DNA from 2 places in the Neobacillus sp. SM06 genome. Region 2 is predicted to be linked to the other one. Evidence: a T-box and tRNA genes for the amino acid it is inferred to sense, from the RefSeq annotation. Region 2 holds a T-box; the other holds one or more tRNA genes.
What was found. The T-box of region 2 lies ahead of ACQYAD_RS15705 (valine--tRNA ligase). A T-box ahead of a tRNA ligase gene usually reads a tRNA of that ligase, here a tRNA-Val.
Positions count from the first base shown of each region.

Region 1: it has a tRNA-Val gene. The T-box ahead of ACQYAD_RS15705 (valine--tRNA ligase) is inferred to sense a tRNA for this amino acid. The anticodon was not compared.

Region 1 covers NZ_JBNWEO010000011.1:128,157-134,038, forward strand. The annotation lists gene glgB (1,4-alpha-glucan branching protein GlgB) at 1-11, opposite strand, end outside; tRNA gene ACQYAD_RS03860 (tRNA-Glu) at 1,137-1,208, opposite strand; tRNA gene ACQYAD_RS03865 (tRNA-Ser) at 1,216-1,306, opposite strand; tRNA gene ACQYAD_RS03870 (tRNA-Asn) at 1,310-1,384, opposite strand; tRNA gene ACQYAD_RS03875 (tRNA-Ile) at 1,517-1,593, opposite strand; tRNA gene ACQYAD_RS03880 (tRNA-Gly) at 1,598-1,671, opposite strand; tRNA gene ACQYAD_RS03885 (tRNA-His) at 1,685-1,760, opposite strand; tRNA gene ACQYAD_RS03890 (tRNA-Phe) at 1,799-1,871, opposite strand; tRNA gene ACQYAD_RS03895 (tRNA-Asp) at 2,429-2,505, opposite strand; tRNA gene ACQYAD_RS03900 (tRNA-Met) at 2,509-2,582, opposite strand; tRNA gene ACQYAD_RS03905 (tRNA-Ser) at 2,889-2,981, opposite strand; tRNA gene ACQYAD_RS03910 (tRNA-Ile) at 2,999-3,075, opposite strand; tRNA gene ACQYAD_RS03915 (tRNA-Met) at 3,364-3,440, opposite strand; tRNA gene ACQYAD_RS03920 (tRNA-Ala) at 3,466-3,541, opposite strand; tRNA gene ACQYAD_RS03925 (tRNA-Pro) at 3,555-3,631, opposite strand; tRNA gene ACQYAD_RS03930 (tRNA-Arg) at 3,639-3,712, opposite strand; tRNA gene ACQYAD_RS03935 (tRNA-Leu) at 3,720-3,808, opposite strand; tRNA gene ACQYAD_RS03940 (tRNA-Gly) at 3,814-3,888, opposite strand; tRNA gene ACQYAD_RS03945 (tRNA-Leu) at 3,898-3,982, opposite strand; tRNA gene ACQYAD_RS03950 (tRNA-Lys) at 3,997-4,072, opposite strand; tRNA gene ACQYAD_RS03955 (tRNA-Thr) at 4,080-4,155, opposite strand; tRNA gene ACQYAD_RS03960 (tRNA-Val) at 4,171-4,246, opposite strand; rRNA gene rrf (5S ribosomal RNA) at 4,255-4,371, opposite strand; rRNA gene ACQYAD_RS03970 (23S ribosomal RNA) at 4,501-5,882, opposite strand, start outside.
Region 2 covers NZ_JBNWEO010000018.1:121,790-127,671, forward strand. The annotation lists gene spoVID (stage VI sporulation protein D) at 1-1,071, shown strand, start outside; gene ysxE (spore coat protein YsxE) at 1,146-2,177, shown strand; gene ACQYAD_RS15700 (hypothetical protein) at 2,193-2,384, opposite strand; T-box leader at 2,597-2,829, shown strand; gene ACQYAD_RS15705 (valine--tRNA ligase) at 2,876-5,524, shown strand; gene ACQYAD_RS15710 (bifunctional folylpolyglutamate synthase/dihydrofolate synthase) at 5,589-5,882, shown strand, end outside.

The DNA of each region.
Region 1 (5,882 bases), on a different contig from region 2:
TTCACTGCCATTCGATCCCTCATCCCTACTTAAAAAATATATTTCCGCATTATTATATTAATTCTCCAGATAAGTCAAAATTCCTTGAGATAATTTATTTATTTTTCTGACATATTAATCTATAAATCGATATAGTTTAATCGATTTGCGCTAGAATTATGTCGAATTTAAAGTTTTTGCGTCACAAATCGACACAATCCTGCATTATTTCACAAAATTCTTCACTTCATAAAAATTTTTCTTGTTTAGAGGGAGACTGCTTATTTGTTTCGGTTGTCTACTTTTGTGGAATTTTTTTCGGAACGGTTTATTAAAAACAAAGAGAATATTATTGTATGTATAATAATTTTCTGGTCTAAGGGATTTAAAAAAGAGTATACATTTTATTCAAAAAGGAAGAAATAAGGAGAAAGCGGCTGTCGAGGTACTCGTGTTTCTTTGAATTTATATTTCCATGAAAAAGTAGAAATGGAAGCCTGTTACCCGCTCTTTTCAGTTCACGAATCGACCTCGAAACAGGGAGCCCAACAACGGCAAAGTAATCACCGTGTAGTTATATGTTAAAATTAGAAATAATTCTTTGAAGTTTGCAACTAATCTTTTTGTAAATCCAAACATCCGGCTGCCAAGCCTCATATGATCCCATTAATACTTATTGGCGAATACCCTTTCATCGTGCATCATACGCCTGCTTTGATTCCCTTTTTCGCTGGACTTCACCCTTTTCGGGAATCATACACCCGCTTTGATTCCCATTTTTGCAGAGCTTCATCCTTTTTGGGAATCATACACCCGCTTTGATTCCCGTTTTTGCGAATCTTCACCCTTTTTGGGAATCATACACCCGCTTTGATTCCCATTTTTGCAGAACTTCATCCTTTTTGGGCATCATACGCCTGCTTTGAATCCCGTTTTTGCGGAGCTTCATCCTTTTTGGGAATCATAGGCTCCAATCAATCATGATTGAGAAGCAGTCTTTTTGTCTATTGTAAAACCTGAGAATTGGGCATTAGGAAAACTAAAAAAAGATTTTGAGTCATTCTATCTGATAGACATCTTTTTAATATAAAAAGGGGCGACATATAAATTTTGATATACGAAAAAAGCTGATAACGTTTGTTATCAGCTTTTGCAAATGACCCCTACGGGATTCGAACCCGTGTTACCGCCGTGAAAGGGCGGTGTCTTAACCGCTTGACCAAGGGGCCAAAGTTCTGGCGGAGAAGGAGGGATTTGAACCCTCGCGCCGGTTACCCGACCTACACCCTTAGCAGGGGCGCCTCTTCAGCCACTTGAGTACTTCTCCATATGGCTCCGCAGGTAGGATTCGAACCTACGACCGATCGGTTAACAGCCGATAGCTCTACCACTGAGCTACTGCGGAATAATTATATTTGATTCATAAACCCATGTTCCCACCTCATTTTGTTGAGCCAAAATAAGGTTCGATGGGTATAACTCGAAACATATACATTACGTTTTGTTCGTTTCTGCCACGAAACTGATGAAAAAATAATGGTGGGCCTAAATGGACTTGAACCATCGACCTCACGCTTATCAGGCGTGCGCTCTAACCAGCTGAGCTATAGGCCCATTATGGAGCGGGTGATGGGAATCGAACCCACGACATCAGCTTGGAAGGCTGGAGTTTTACCATTAAACTACACCCGCATAGATTTTTAAATGGGGCGACTGATGGGAATCGAACCCACGAATGCCAGAGCCACAATCTGGTGCGTTAACCACTTCGCCACAGCCGCCATCATAAAATGATTGTAGTTAACGACAACAAGTAAGGTGGCTCGGGACGGAATCGAACCGCCGACACAAGGATTTTCAGTCCTTTGCTCTACCGACTGAGCTACCGAGCCATATTATTAAAGAACCCTAAAATTATTTCACAATCGTCCTTTGTTCGAAAGAATCTCTCGATCTTTCTCACATGTTGCACCGGAAGCTTATTCACAGATGCAAGCAACATGCTCTACCGACTGAGCTACCGAGCCATATTATTAAAGAACCCTAAAATTATTTCACAATCGTCCTTTGTTCGAAAGAATCTCTCGATCTTTCTCACATGTTGCACCGGAAGCTTATTCACAGATGCAAGCAACATGCTCTACCGACTGAGCTACCGAGCCATATTATTAAAGAACCCTAAAATTATTTCACAATCGTCCTTTGTTCGAAAGAATCTTACGATCTTTCTCACATGTTGCACCGGGAGCTTATTCACAGATGTGAGCAACATGCTCTACCGACTGAGCTACCGAGCCATTTTATTTTAATAACCTAAACTATTTCCCAATTGTCCTTTGTTCGAAAGAATCTCTCGATCTTTCTCACATGTTGCACCGGAAGCTTATTCACAGATGCAAGTAACATGCTCTACTGACTGAGCTACCGAGCCGTATTATTTTAATTATAGTGGCGGTCTGGACGGGACTCGAACCCGCGACCTCCTGCGTGACAGGCAGGCATTCTAACCAACTGAACTACCAGACCAGATTGCGGGGGCAGGATTTGAACCTGCGACCTTCGGGTTATGAGCCCGACGAGCTACCGGACTGCTCCACCCCGCGATAATAAAAAAGTATTTATTTTTTCCATGCCCTTAGATAGCATTGGACTGTCCTCAACTCAAAAGGCTTATTCAAGATGCTGTTCGTTGAGTACAACTCGCAGATAATTCAACGATGCTTTGCTCGTTGCTCCACCCCGCGATAATAAAAAAGTATTTATTTTTTCCATGCCCTTAGATAGCATTGGACTGTCCTCAACTCAAAAGGCTTATTCAAGATGCTGTTCGTTGAGTACAACTCGCAGATAATTCAACGATGCTTTGCTCGTTGCTCCACCCCGCGATAATAAAAAGTACTACATTTAAATGGCGGAGGAAGAGGGATTCGAACCCCCGCGCGGTTTAACCCGCCTGTCGGTTTTCAAGACCGATCCCTTCAGCCAGACTTGGGTATTCCTCCATAAATATAAGTATTAATGGTGGACCTTGTAGGACTCGAACCTACGACCGGACGGTTATGAGCCGTCTGCTCTAACCAGCTGAGCTAAAGGTCCAAATATAGTTCTCTTTACTTTTTTATGTCTGTCCCCATCTCAGTAAGACTATTCATGTTGTGGCTCGATGGGTACAACTCGTAGAGTATTCTTAGAAGCCCGGCTCGTTGCTCTAACCAGCTGAGCTAAAGGTCCAAATATAGTTCTCTTTACCTTTTTATGTCTGTCCCCATCTCAGTAAGACTATTCATGTTGTGGCTCGATGGGTACAACTCGTAGAGTATTCTTAGAAGCTCGGCTCGTTGCTCTAACCAGCTGAGCTAATGATCCTTAAGGTAATATATATATTGGTAGCGGCGGAGGGGATCGAACCCCCGACCTTACGGGTATGAACCGTACGCTCTAGCCAGCTGAGCTACACCGCCAAATAAATGAATTATATGTTGATTTTGGTGGAGGATAGCGGGATCGAACCGCTGACCTCCTGCGTGCAAAGCAGGCGCTCTCCCAGCTGAGCTAATCCCCCAAAAAAAACTTGATGGTCGGGAAGACAGGATTCGAACCTGCGACCCCTTGGTCCCAAACCAAGTGCTCTACCAAGCTGAGCTACTTCCCGATACAAGCGCGCCCGAAAGGAGTCGAACCCATAACCTTCTGATCCGTAGTCAGACGCTCTATCCAATTGAGCTACGGGCGCATTTAAATGGTGCCGAGGACCGGAATCGAACCGGTACGGTAGTCACCTACCGCAGGATTTTAAGTCCTGTGCGTCTGCCAGTTCCGCCACCCCGGCAATAATGGAGCGGAAGACGGGATTCGAACCCGCGACCCCCACCTTGGCAAGGTGGTGTTCTACCACTGAACTACTTCCGCATTTTAAAATGGTGCGGGTGAAGGGAGTCGAACCCCCACGCCTTACGGCGCCAGATCCTAAGTCTGGTGCGTCTGCCAATTCCGCCACACCCGCATGTTCATTAAAAATGGTGAGCCATGAAGGACTCGAACCTTCGACCCTCTGATTAAAAGTCAGATGCTCTACCGACTGAGCTAATGGCTCGTACACATGGTGCCGGCCAGAGGACTTGAACCCCCAACCTACTGATTACAAGTCAGTTGCTCTACCAATTGAGCTAGACCGGCAAACAAAAAATTATATGGTGGAGGATGACGGGATCGAACCGCCGACCCTCTGCTTGTAAGGCAGATGCTCTCCCAGCTGAGCTAATCCTCCATACAATCGCCTGGCAGCGTCCTACTCTCGCAGGAACTTGCGTTCCAACTACCATCGGCGCTAAGAAGCTTAACTTCCGTGTTCGGTATGGGAACGGGTGTGACCTTCTCGCCATTGCCGCCAGACTATGGGCAAGACATGTTTTATTATAATGCCTTTTTCAATTTTTTCAAGAGAAAATTGAAAATTCATTCCCTCAAAACTAGGTAATCAAGAAGAAGTAAAGGAAGAACGAGTTCGCACATCAAATGATATTGGTTAAGTCCTCGATCGATTAGTATCAGTCAGCTCCACACGTCACCGCGCTTCCACCTCTGACCTATCAACCTGATCGTCTTTCAGGGATCTTACTAGCTTGACGCTATGGGAAATCTCATCTTGAGGGGGGCTTCATGCTTAGATGCTTTCAGCACTTATCCCGTCCGCACATAGCTACCCAGCGATGCCTTTGGCAAGACAACTGGTACACCAGCGGTGCGTCCATCCCGGTCCTCTCGTACTAAGGACAGCTCCTCTCAAATTTCCTGCGCCCACGACGGATAGGGACCGAACTGTCTCACGACGTTCTGAACCCAGCTCGCGTACCGCTTTAATGGGCGAACAGCCCAACCCTTGGGACCGACTACAGCCCCAGGATGCGATGAGCCGACATCGAGGTGCCAAACCTCCCCGTCGATGTGGACTCTTGGGGGAGATAAGCCTGTTATCCCCGGGGTAGCTTTTATCCGTTGAGCGATGGCCCTTCCATGCGGAACCACCGGATCACTAAGCCCGACTTTCGTCCCTGCTCGACTTGTAGGTCTCGCAGTCAAGCTCCCTTGTGCCTTTACACTCTACGAATGATTTCCAACCATTCTGAGGGAACCTTTGGGCGCCTCCGTTACTCTTTAGGAGGCGACCGCCCCAGTCAAACTGCCCACCTGACACTGTCTCCCACCCCGAGTGAGGGGTGCGGGTTAGAATTTCAATACAGCCAGGGTAGTATCCCACCGACGCCTCCACCGAAGCTGGCGCTCCGGTTTCTACGGCTCCTACCTATCCTGTACAAGCTGTACCGAAATTCAATATCAGGCTACAGTAAAGCTCCACGGGGTCTTTCCGTCCTGTCGCGGGTAACCTGCATCTTCACAGGTACTATAATTTCACCGAGTCTCTCGTTGAGACAGTGCCCAGATCGTTACGCCTTTCGTGCGGGTCGGAACTTACCCGACAAGGAATTTCGCTACCTTAGGACCGTTATAGTTACGGCCGCCGTTTACTGGGGCTTCAATTCAGAGCTTCGCTTTGCAGCTAACCCCTCCTCTTAACCTTCCAGCACCGGGCAGGCGTCAGCCCCTATACTTCGCCTTGCGGCTTCGCAGAGACCTGTGTTTTTGCTAAACAGTCGCCTGGGCCTATTCACTGCGGCTCTTCGGGGCGTAAACCCCAAAGAGCACCCCTTCTCCCGAAGTTACGGGGTCATTTTGCCGAGTTCCTTAACGAGAGTTCTCTCGCTCACCTTAGGATTCTCTCCTCGCCTACCTGTGTCGGTTTGCGGTACGGGCACCTTTTATCTCACTAGAGGCTTTTCTTGGCAGTGTGGAATCAGGAACTTCGGTACTCTATTTCCCTCGGCATCACAGCTCGAGCCTATTGC
Region 2 (5,882 bases):
TTTAGAAAAGGACAGGAAGTCGAAGAATTGATTTCGATTTCGCTTGATCCCGATATCACCATCCAAGAAAATGACCAGTACGTGACGATACGTGGGTCATTGGAATTGACCGGAGAATATAAAAGCTTTCATGACGGCGAGGGAATGGAGGAAGAAGCGGAGTTTGCCCAAAAATATGTACAACGGGTGGATGAAGGCGACGAAGGGGTTTATGAGTTTGCGCATCGTTTCCCAGTTGATATAACGATACCAAATAATCGGATTCAAAGCATTTATGATATCGATGTGATGGTTGAAACCTTTGATTACTCTCTTCCAGAACGAAGTTGCTTAAAATTATCGGCCGAATTGACGATTTCCGGTTTGTACGGTGCCCGGCAGGATCAGGGGGATGAGGTTGAAGCTGTTTTTGCAAATGCGAGCCGCTTAGCCGAAGATTCAGTTAGTGAAAAAGCCGCTGAGGAAACAGCAGAAGCAAGTTCTGTGGAGGAGCAAGAACGTCCACTATTTGTAGTAGAAGCAAGAAAGCCGCTGGAAGACGAAAGCTCACGGGAAACGGTATCCTATCCGACATTTTCCTATCAGCCGCAAGGGAAACCTGTAGTTCAGCCCGCATTCACCCAATTTTCGGATTTCAGCCAGCCGGACCGCGGTGAAGAAAAGCCGAAAATCGAAGTAGTGGCAGAAGAAGTAAAAGATGAAGTCGAAGTAAACGAAGCTGAAGAAACAGAAGAGATAGAGATCGAAGAAAAAGAGACAGATGAAGAAAGTTCATCCTCCTCTTCAAGTGACGAAGGTCCTGTTTCGAAGCTAACTGATGCGATAAAGAAAAAAGTAACGAAAAAGAAAAGCATGTCCTTAACAGAATTTTTTGCCCGCAAAGAAGACCGTGATGAGCAGCAGGCAAAGTTAAAAATCTGTATTGTCCAAAAAGGGGAAACGCTGGATCAGATAGCGGAACGGTATGATGTCACATTTCAAAATCTTCTTCGCGTCAACCGGCTTGAAGTAAACCAGGATGTGTATGAAGGGCAAGTCCTCTATATACCGACAGCTTTCGCAAAAAAATAGTGGGAGACGAAAAATAAGCATGAGCGGGTAACCTATGTGCCTGCTCCTTATTTTTCTATTGGAGGATTTTAAAAATGAGCGGCGAAAATCGACTGGCAGTACTGGCGCCAATTTTGCGAAATTATCAGCTTGAACCGTACTTTGTAGAGGATTACGGCAATGTCCAGAAAGTCTATGCCAATAAAGGGACATTTGCGCTGAAAAAAATCCCTCCAAGCAACGGAACCGATTTTATTCGTCATGTCCACTCCCTTTATCAAATGGGTTTCAATCGAATTGTGCCGATTTATCCGACGATTGATGGGAGATATGCTGTTTTAGATCAAGCGTACCTATATTATTTAATGCCTTGGCTCCCGAACGATGAAAGGGAACAACGAGAGAAAAGGCATCAGCAGTTATTTCGTGAGCTGGCGCGAATGCACACATTATCGGCAAAAGAAATTACGATCAAAAAAGAAGAGCGGACAGAGCATTATGAGAAAACCTTGCAGCAATTTGAGAAAAATAAAGAGTTTCTTGACGGCTTTACGGAAGAATGTGAAAAAAAGGTTTATATGTCACCGTTTGAGTTGTTGTATTGTCTCTACTCTAACGAAATCAGTCAAGCGCTGAAATTTTCGAAAAGCAAATTTGAAGAATGGTATGAAATGACGAAGGAGAATGAAAAAGCAAGAATGGTCATTAATCATGGGAAAATCTCGATTGAGCATTTTTTGTATGATGACAGAGGGTACGGCTATTTTGCCAATTTCGAAAAAGCTGGCTATGGTTCACCTTTTCATGATCTTTTGCCATTTCTTTCGCGTACATTAAAAACCCGCCCACAGCGCAATGAGGAATGTGTGGAGTGGATTTACTATTATTACAAATATTTTCCATTACGAGCAGATGAAAAACTGTTGTTTTACAGCTATCTAGCCTACCCGTTTTCAATTATTCAGACCGTTGAGACCTATTTCCGGAAACCGGAAAAACGAAATGAATTAAAAGCAGTTCAGCAGCTGCAGCGTCAGTATTGGTATTTAAAAAATACGGAATATGTAACAATGAAAATGGTAGAATTCGATAACAGCCAACAGACAAAAGAAGGAGCCCCCGAGTAATAGACGAGGTGCTCCTTAAATCATTTCAAAATAAAGGGCCAGGGCAACTAAAATAAAAAAGATTAACAGTAAAATATCAAAGGTTGTTGGCAACAAAAGCGTGCGGATCCCTTGAAAAATGGTGAACGGAATAATAAATTGTCCACAAACACGTTTTACCTTTTGCATCCATGGAGGCAGGACATAGCGATTAAATCGTTTTTTCATCAAAACACTCCTTCCCTTCTTACACGTTATTAGTCTATGTATATTCAATCCCCTGTGTGTAATCCCTAAAATTATCAAGCCATCGGCAACGAACAAACTGCATGCTTTTATTTGAATCGCTTTTTTGTGGATCTTCGTATAAAATATAAAAAATTGGTTATCATGATTGACGACACTCCCCTTTTTTCGGTAGTATATTGATATAAATTCATACATAAGCAAAGACAGGGAAGAGTACAATGTCCCCCTGCTTCAAGAGAGGGAATCCAGTTTCTGGAAGGTTTCCTAAGCAGGCCATTGGAATGTCGCCCTTGAGCTTCTTTTGCGAAAGGACCAAGTTTCGAGTAGTGAAAGACGGAAGATGTCCGTTATTCTTGGAAGAGCCAATCGTTTTTTTGATTGGAAAAAAGGTGGTACCGCGAAGCAAACTCCATTCGTCCTTTTACGGCGATGGGGTTTTTTCATGTTCAGAAAGTGAAGGAGGATATTAAATGGATACAAATGATCTTTCAATGCCGACCAAATATGATCCGCAATCAATTGAAAAAGGGCGCTATGATTGGTGGGTGAATGGCAAGTTTTTCGAAGCGAAAGGCGAAGCAGCGAAACAACCGTACACCGTTGTCATTCCGCCACCGAACGTTACCGGGAAACTGCATTTGGGTCATGCTTGGGACACGACCCTGCAAGATATTATTACAAGAATGAAACGCATGCAGGGCTATGATGTTCTTTGGCTTCCTGGAATGGATCACGCCGGAATTGCAACCCAGGCGAAGGTGGAGCAAAAGCTTCGCGAAGAAGGTAAAAGCCGTTATGATCTGGGCAGGGAAAAATTTATCAAAGAAACTTGGAAGTGGAAAGAAGAGTATGCTGACCATATTCGCAAGCAATGGGCAAAGCTTGGCCTTGGCCTGGATTACAGCCGGGAGCGTTTTACCCTTGACGAAGGGCTCTCCGCCGCAGTCAGGGAAGTCTTCGTTTCCTTATACAAAAAAGGGCTTATTTACCGCGGTGAATATATTATCAACTGGGATCCATCAACCAAAACGGCCTTATCCGATATTGAAGTTATTTATGAGGATGTCCAGGGAGCGTTTTACCATATGCGATACCCACTTGCAGACGGATCCGGCACGATTGAGATTGCAACAACCCGTCCGGAAACCATGCTTGGCGATACCGCTGTCGCCGTTCACCCGGATGATGAACGCTACAAGCATCTAATTGGCAAAACGGTTATCCTCCCAATTGTCGGACGCGAGATTCCCATTGTTGGCGACGATTATGTTGATATGGAATTTGGATCAGGCGCCGTTAAAATAACCCCTGCCCATGATCCGAATGACTTTGAAATCGGCAACCGCCACAATCTTGAACGGATCCTCGTCATGAATGAAGATGGGACGATGAATGAAAAGGCCGGCAAGTACCAAGGACTTGACCGTTTTGAATGCCGCAAACAAATTGTGAAAGACTTACAGGAGCAGGGCGTTCTGTTCAAAATTGAGGACCATCTGCACTCTGTTGGTCATTCAGAACGGAGCGGTGCGGTTGTTGAGCCGTATTTGTCCACGCAATGGTTTGTCAAAATGAAGCCGCTCGCCGAACAAGCAATCGAGCTGCAAAAGCAACCAGAAGCGGAAAAAGTCAACTTTGTCCCAGACCGTTTTGAAAAAACATATTTGCATTGGATGGAAAACATCCGCGATTGGTGTATTTCCCGGCAACTTTGGTGGGGACATCGCATTCCTGCCTGGTACCATAAAGAAACAGGTGAGGTTTATGTTGATCACAAGCCGCCAACTGATATCGAAAACTGGGAACAGGATCAGGATGTGCTTGATACATGGTTCAGCTCTGCGCTATGGCCGTTCTCTACCCTAGGCTGGCCTAATAAAGATGCGGCTGATTTCAAACGTTATTTCCCAACCGATGCCCTTGTAACCGGTTATGACATCATCTTTTTCTGGGTATCAAGAATGATTTTCCAAAGCCTTGAATTTACTGATAGCCGACCGTTTAAAGATGTCCTGATTCACGGACTTGTCCGCGATGCTCAAGGGCGGAAAATGAGTAAATCACTTGGCAACGGTGTTGATCCAATGGATGTCATTGATCAGTATGGAGCCGATGCACTGCGTTATTTCCTATCCACCGGAAGCTCTCCGGGTCAGGACTTGCGCTTTAGCACCGAGAAGGTTGAAGCAACCTGGAATTTTGCCAATAAAATTTGGAATGCTTCTCGTTTTGCTTTAATGAATATGGCGGACCTTAAATTTGAAGATATCGATTTGACAGGCGAAAAATCGGTTGCAGATAAATGGATTTTAACCCGGTTGAATGAAACCATTGAAACGGTCACAAGGTTATCGGAAAAATACGAATTTGGCGAGGTTGGCCGCGCTCTTTACAATTTTATCTGGGATGATTTCTGTGATTGGTATATTGAAATGGCGAAGCTGCCTTTATATGGGGAAGATGAGAACGCGAAAGTCACGACCCGCTCCATTCTTGCCTATGTGTTAGACAACACGATGCGCTTGCTGCATCCGTTTATGCCGTTTATTACCGAAGAAATTTGGCAAAACCTTCCGCATGAAGGTGAATCAATTACAAAGGCAAAATGGCCAGCAGCAAAGGGTACATGGAATGATGAGCAGGCTGCTGTTGAAATGAAGCTTTTAATGGAAGTGATTCGCGCTGTCCGCAATATACGGGCTGAAGTAAACACACCCATGAGCAAGAAGATCAAAATGCTTGTAAAGGCAAAAGACGAAGAGACGCTGGCGATTATTGAGAAAAATCGTGCCTATATTGAGCGGTTCTGCAACCCGGAAGAACTTGTGCTCGGTACGGATATCGAAACACCTGAAAAAGCAATGACTGCCGTTGTCACAGGACTGGAAATTATCCTGCCGCTTGCAGGGCTGATCAATATTGAAGAAGAAATTGCCCGGCTTGAAAAAGAAATGGAAAAATTGAATAAAGAAGTAGAACGAGTACAAAAGAAACTGGGCAATGAAGGCTTTATGAAAAAAGCACCGGAAACGGTTATTGCCGAAGAACGGGCAAAGGAAAAAGATTATCTAGAAAAGCGATCAATTGTAGAAGCAAGAATCAACGAATTAAAGGGATAATGAACAAGCAGGCGAATCCAGAAATGGGTTCGTCTTTACCTTGTTACTGTTGGGAGATGCGAATATGGTAACGACCTATCAAGAAGCGTTGGATTGGATCCACGCCAGATTAAAACTTGGCATAAAGCCGGGTTTGAAGCGAATGGAATGGATGATGGAGAAGCTGGGAAATTCGGAAAAATCGCTTAAGACCGTTCATATTGGCGGGACGAATGGCAAGGGCTCAACGGTCACCTTTTTACGATCAATTCTTCAGGCTGGAGGATACACCGTCGGCACCTTTACTTCCCCATATATTGAACAGTTCAATGAACGGATTAGTTTGAATGGGAAACCGATCAGTGACGAAGAGATCGTT